2 linked regions of the Spirulina subsalsa PCC 9445 genome follow. The protein of the gene in region 2 binds, or shares a complex with, the protein of the main gene of each other region. Links are inferred from orthologs where the notes say so. Each region holds a gene or a part of one and is shown on either strand. Other genes may lie near its edges.

Region 1 (3,296 bases), 4.6 Mb from region 2 along the record:
CCAGTCTAGGCGAACAAATGGCACAGTTACACCAAGGCGATCGCCCCATTCCCACTCCCCTAGTCGCCCAAGCGCCTAGAATGCCCATCCAGTCGGAAATGGTGACTTATGGGACAGTGGAGGAAAAACCGTTAATGGGCTATCTGGCCGCCCCCACAGACTACAGTGAGGACTTACCCGCAATTATTGTGATTCACGAGTGGTGGGGCTTAAACGACAATATTAAGATGATGAGCGATCGCCTGGCCGGAGAAGGGTATCGCGTGTTAGCGGTGGATCTCTACGGAGGAGAAACGGCAGATAATCCCGAGGCCGCCCTACAATTGGTCACAAATGCTAACAATAATCCTGAACAATTGTTAGATAATCTCGCCCTCGCTTATCACTACTTGAAAACAGAACACAATGCCCCAAAAGTTGCCAGTTTAGGCTGGTGTTTTGGGGGGCGTTGGTCTTTAAATACCGGCCTGCTATTACCAGATCAATTAGATGCCGTGGTCATCTATTATGGGGGCGGTATGGAGACAGATCCCGAACGATTAAAAACTCTAGAAATGCCCATTTTAGGGATTTTTGGCGAACTGGATCAAAACCCCTCAGTGGAAACGGTGCGAGAATTTGAAGCCACCTTACAAGCGTTAGGGAAAACCGCAGAAATCCATATCTATAAAGGGGCAGATCATGCCTTTGCCAATCCATCCGGCACTCGTTATAATGCTAAAGCGGCCGCCGATGCTTGGGAAAAAACGATTGATTTTCTCAACCGTTTTTTAAAGGGTCAAGAATCTAGTACATCTAACAGCGAAGCATAACGCATCTGATCCAATTCTTGGATTAGTTTACAGAGGTTTTGTAATTCTTGGGAGTAGTATTGGAACTGGTCAGCATCTTGCACCGGATCGAGTTTTTTTAACTGCTCTAAACAGTGGCGGCGCGTCTTTTCGTAGGTTACACGCTGAAGAGAGGCGATCGCCGCCCGAATCAACAAAGGGGCGCGGAGAATCTCGTGGGGCTGGTTTTCGTCTAAATACAACAAGGGCAAAACGGCATTCATTTCTGTAGAATGGGTGGCGCTTAACTGGCGTAAATGTTTGAGTAACTCTTGAGGATGGACGGTTTCTGCTTCTAGGATTTTGCGCCATAAAAAACGATGGGGCGCAAGGCTAAAAATTAGATCATTCTCTTCTAATTGTTCGACAATTTCCTCCCGATGGTGGGGGCAGTGGAGATAAATCAACAGCAGGATAAATTCTGCCCGATTCAGTAAATTTTTCTCGCTGTCAAGTCTAGGAATTCCTTGATCGGGCTGATTAAATTTACGCTTAGGTCGTCGCAATTGGGCTTGCAAGTTCTGACTATAACTGCTGACTAAGGAACTATTCCCCTGACTCAACAGTTGGGCGCAATAATTCACATAGTAGGTGCGTTTATTGACATCCTCTAAATGGTTTAACAGTTTGACCATTTCTTTAGAAACTTGTTCAAACTGATTCGCTTGATTGAGGTCTTTATTCACCAATAACTGTTCAATTTGCCAATCAATCCATAAGGGGGCTGTTTCTAGTTTTTGCAGATAAATATTAGCCGCGTCAGCACTGGATTTTAGAAACTCATCCGCATCTTTACCTCCCGGTAAATTAAAGACTCTTAACTGTACTTGCCCGGAATAAACTAAGGGGGCAATTTCTTCAATAGCCCGCCGTGTCGCTTTTGTTCCTGCTGCATCGGCATCAAAGTTTAAAATCACCTGTTTGGATTCGGTATAGCGCAAAATCCGTTTCAGTTGATCGGGGGTGAAAGCGGTTCCCAAGGACGCGACAACGGGGGTAATTCCGGCCGCGTGGAGGGCGATCGCATCAAAATAGCCCTCTACCACCACCACCCGATCCTGTTTGCTAATTTCAGCCTTAGCTTGATCTAACGCAAAGAGGGTTTTTCCTTTACTAAATAAGGGGGTTTCCGGGGAGTTTAAATATTTGGGTTCATCATTGCCTAATGTCCGACTACCAAAGGCAATGACACGCCCTTGAGCATCACAAATGGGAATCATCAGGCGATCGCGAAAATAATCATAATAACTATCCCCATTTTTTCGCGGTTTAATCAATCCCACTTGTTCTACTAAGCTAGAAGAAAAGCGTTTTGCATCGACTAAGTACCGATAGAGGGTTTCCCAGCCTGTGGGAGCATATCCTAACCCAAATTTTTGAATTGTAGCCTCACTCAGTTGACGTTTTTTCCGTAAATAATCCCAAGCGGTTTCTCCTTGGGATTGTCGTAAAGCGTGTTGAAAAAAACTGTTAGCAATAGCCGCGATTTCATAGAGTTGTTCCCGTACCGAAATTTCTCGCTGTAAGGCTTGACTTTCTTCCGGGGAGTTCATCTTAACCGGAATCTGATACCGTTGGGCAAGTTCTAATACTACCTCGGCAAAGGATTGTTTCCCCAACTCCATCAAAAACTTAACCCCACTTCCCCCCATGCCACAGCCAAAACAATAAAACATTTGTTTACTGGGACTAACCGTAAAGCTAGGGGTTTTTTCCTCATGAAAAGGACACAAGCCTACGAAGTCTTTTCCCCGTTTCCGCAAGACGACCTGTTCTGCTACAATTTCCACAATATCGACTCGTTCTGTAACAGCATCAATGGTGTCTTTATGAATGCGAGGTAGGTTCATTGAAGGTTTCTATTGAGGGCGTCTAGGGTTCGTCTGGTGTAGAAATTACAGTTCTATTCTACCTTGCTTGATTTGTTAAGAAATTTTAAATTAAGAAATGTAAATTTTTCTGGACAAGATCCGGGGGTTCTGGGATGATTTTTTTATAAAAGTTTTTTCATAATGGGAGTGGTTGCACTAATTTTAAAAACCCACACATTCCCATTATCTAGGATATCATCTAAAAAGTCAAAAGTCAAGCCGCGAAACCCCTTTTCACCCAATCTACTTTATTCATTTGTTATACTGTCATGAGTGCAATTCTGCACAATGTCGTAATCTGTAGTTTTCACGATGAAATTGCAAGTATCTCCTTTACTCATCGCCCTGCTTTCCACGAAAGTGGGGGCTTTAATGCTAACTCCGGTTCAGGTGGGGGCGATTCTGCCTCAAGAGACTCAGATCAATGGGGGCGAGTCTAAGGTAACCATTGAAGTGACGAGAGTTGAAGTCGATTCACCCTCAGAATTCCAGGCCCAAAGGCAATTCCAAGCCCAAAGACAACGCAGGGGCGACCAAGATTATGATTCTAACCGGGATTTCGATACGAACCAAGATTATGATGGAGGTTTCAGAA
Region 2 (3,193 bases):
CACTAAACCCCCCAATTCTTAGGAGGGCTTGACGGATGATATTGAGTTTCAGGGTGTGTTGATAGGAGTCCTCAATATGTTGCCACTGACAGCCCCCACATTTATCCGCCACAATACACCGGGGACGAATGCGGTGGGGGGAAGGGGTTAAGATTTCTTGCAATTTGCCCTGAGCATATTGGCGTTTCACCTGAACTAGACGCACTAAAACCTGATCCCCCGTGACAGTATCCGGCACGAATACCACTCGATCCTGCCAACGTCCGACTCCTTCGCCGCGATCGCCCACATCCTCAATTTCCACCTGCAACAAGCTCCCCTGTTGCCATTCCTTAACGGCTTCCCCTACCATAATTTCTCCTCAATGTGATGCAGTATCTCAAAATTGTTAACTTTTCCTTGTCCTCAAACGGCGAAGATTTCCCGGATCCCAATCGAGAAACAAGAGAATCTAGGGAACACCAATAGGCCAATTCAAACAGATTACCTCAAACTCTTGTTCTCTCAAGAATGGAGGTAAGCATCCCCTTGACAGAGCAATTGTCCAGTGCCACTATGAGGAGTAAACATTGAGTAATTTAGGGCAAGTAAGGATTGAGTAAATCCCTTCAGCCCCAGATTCTATAACGTTCCAAGTCTCATGGAGGTAAGCGGACTCGAACCGCTGACATCCTGCTTGCAAAGCAGGCGCTCTACCAACTGAGCTATACCCCCGAAAAAAACCGCGCTCTTTTTTTGCGCGCATTTACTATTATACATCCTCTCTCAAAAATGTCTAGAGTTTAAGCAAAATTTTTTAGATGTGGGCTGTGGGGAGAGGGGGAGAGGGGGAATAGTGGCTAGTAGCTAGTGAATAGCCAAAACTCCTGACTATTGCCAATTCCCGATTCCCGACTCCCTAGGGCGCAAGCATTGCGCCCCTACACCGATTCCCGACTCCCGACTCCCTAAGCTAAATTGGCAAACTTCGTTAACTCCGGTTGGAATAACAGCTTAATTGTTCCCGTTGGACCATTGCGGTGTTTCGTAATAATCACCTCAGCCAGATTGCGATCTGGAGAATCGGGATTATAGTAAGAATCCCGATACAACATAATCACCATATCCGCATCTTGTTCAATAGATCCCGATTCCCTTAAATCTGACATCATAGGGCGTTTATTCGTCCGAGACTCCACACTCCGACTCAATTGAGAAAGAGCAATCACAGGAGCATTTATTTCCCGAGCTAACCCTTTTAAAGAACGGGTAATTTTTGCAATTTCTTGTACCCGATTATCTCCTCCCCCTTCCATTAACTGTAAATAATCCACCAAAACTAAACCAATTTTACCCCCTTTTTCAGCCTGTAATCGACGCACCTCTGAACGCATTTGCATGACGCTCAACGTTGCACTATCGTCAATATAAATAGGCAAATCTACTAATTCGCCAATCGCCCGAGAAATAGCCTCCATTTCTGTTCCCGAAATAGTCCCTGAACGTAAACGATTGCTTTCAATTCCGGCTTCCCCAGCTAAAACCCTTTGAGCTAACTGTTCTTTAGACATTTCTAAGCTAAAAACGGCCACAGGTAATTGATGTTGTTTTGCCACATTCGTGGCAATATTTAAAGCAAAACTGGTTTTCCCCATAGATGGCCGTCCAGCTACCACAATAAAATCCGACCGTTGGAAACCACTGGTCATGGCATCTAAATCATAAAAACCACAGGTATATCCGGGGAGTGATGTAGCCTCCTGTAAGCTAGATAATTCAGAAAATGTCTCAATTAAGGCATCAGAAAGAGGAGCTAAACCTTGTTGTGGGCGTTTTTGGGTAATTTGAAAAACTTTCTGTTCTGCTTGGTCTAGAACTTGTTCTAATCCTTGGGTAGTATCAAAACCCAATGTGCCAATTTCATAACTCACGCTAATGAGTTGACGACGGACATATTTATCCATCACAATGGCAGCATAACGGTCAATATTGACAGCAGAAACGGTTCTTTCTAACAGTTGGGTTAGTTTGGCAATACCGCCAATTTTATCAAGCAGACTGTGATCTTGTAACCAACTGGTGACGGTCATTAAATCCGTCGGTCTACCTCCATTATGTAAGGCAACGGCTGCTTGATAAATGGAACGATGGGCTTCTATATAAAAGGCATCGGCTTGTAGGGTGTCTAAAATCCGTCCAATGGCTTCAGGATCTAGTAAAATTCCCCCTAAAATAGCCTCTTCGGCTTCAATATTTTGGGGAGGGAGAACATCCCCAAGACTACTTAAATTGCTAATCATATCAGTAATTAGGGCTTGCTGAATAAGTCGGAGAGTCGGGGAATCAAGAATTATTACTTATTACCCAATCTTGACAAGTTAAGGCTCAATGTTAGAAGTCTAGGGAACGGGGGAGTCGGGAGTCGGGAATCGGGAGTCGGGAGTTGATTAGTATTCTCCATTACCTATTACCCAATCTTGACAAGTTAAGGCTCAATGTTAGAAGTCTAGGGAACGGGAAGGAACAGGGGAGGTGGGAAAATCCGGTTGTGTCCAAAATTGAAGTCAAGGGAACAGGGAACGGGGAACAGGGGACTTGACAAAATGCACACAAGCTTAACTTGTTCAAGTTGCTTATTACCTATGACCTCTTGCCTCTGGCCTGTTCCCAGATCCGGCGTTCCCTGTTCCTAGGGCCAAGGCGCCGCTTCAAACTGAGAAAATTGAGCTTCCAACAACCATTGTTGATTGGCTCGTTCATGATTGGCTAAAAAATTAGCACATCCGCTTGATATAGTCCCACTGCCGGGATTATCGCCTTGACAGGGAGCAACCAAAGAACGGTACTCTGGACTAGACCAGAGACTGTCTCCGGGCAGAAAACTATATTCCAAACTATTGCGAGCTAAACGTTTTAATTCTACATAACCTAAACCGTAGTGAATGGCGGCCTGCCAATACTCATGGCTGAGATCAATCCGGCCAATTCCTTCGTCATCTGTGGCTAACGTTACGGGGACTCCAGCTTTTAAATAATCGAGGAAGGGATGAGCGGGTCCGGTCACATTTAAAATCACGTCGTTACTGGTGAGACAAATTTCTACTAGGACTCCCCGTTGTGCCATAGTCGCAAGGAGATCCCAAGGATCATTTTCATAAAAAATGCTCACCCCATGCCCAATCCGCTTGGCTTGGGCGACTTCGACGGCTTCACG

The links.
Region 1: the proteins of dnaB (region 2) and dnaG are in contact, whole or in part, in a crystal structure (PDB 2R6A), measured with the Geobacillus stearothermophilus proteins. The link is inferred for Spirulina subsalsa PCC 9445 from one-to-one orthologs. Residues at the interface, in WP_033016901.1 of Geobacillus stearothermophilus: Ser13, Glu15, Ala16, Gln18, Glu91, Leu92, Asp94, Ala95, Val96, Pro97, Thr98, Ala99, Ala100, Asn101, Tyr104, Tyr105, Ile108; in WP_049624496.1 of Geobacillus stearothermophilus: Lys456, Leu457, Leu458, Pro459, Ala460, Asn463, Ala464, Leu467, Leu535, Leu536, Ile537, Ala538, Gln544, Glu545, Asp548, Tyr549, His552.

The regions. Positions count from the first base shown.
Region 1 is NZ_JH980292.1:103,397-106,692, reverse strand. The notes cover bases 230-3,198. They hold dnaG (DNA primase), read right to left. Parts: upstream 2,681-3,198; coding sequence 779-2,680; downstream 230-778. Other genes in these bases: SPI9445_RS0100945 (hypothetical protein), read left to right, coding at 3,014-3,198; SPI9445_RS0100960 (dienelactone hydrolase family protein), read left to right, coding at 230-812. Also shown: more of SPI9445_RS0100960, read left to right, coding at 1-229; more of SPI9445_RS0100945, read left to right, coding at 3,199-3,296. UniProt on the Escherichia coli protein: RNA polymerase that catalyzes the synthesis of short RNA molecules used as primers for DNA polymerase during DNA replication.
Region 2 is NZ_JH980292.1:4,748,996-4,752,188, forward strand. Bases 114-2,979 are described here. They hold dnaB (replicative DNA helicase), read right to left. Parts: upstream 2,280-2,979; coding sequence 948-2,279; downstream 114-947. Other genes in these bases: rlmD (23S rRNA (uracil(1939)-C(5))-methyltransferase RlmD), read right to left, coding at 114-352; SPI9445_RS0121660 (adenosine deaminase family protein), read right to left, coding at 2,669-2,979. In the rest of the region: more of rlmD, read right to left, coding at 1-113; more of SPI9445_RS0121660, read right to left, coding at 2,980-3,193. UniProt on the Escherichia coli protein: The main replicative DNA helicase, it participates in initiation and elongation during chromosome replication. Travels ahead of the DNA replisome, separating dsDNA into templates for DNA synthesis.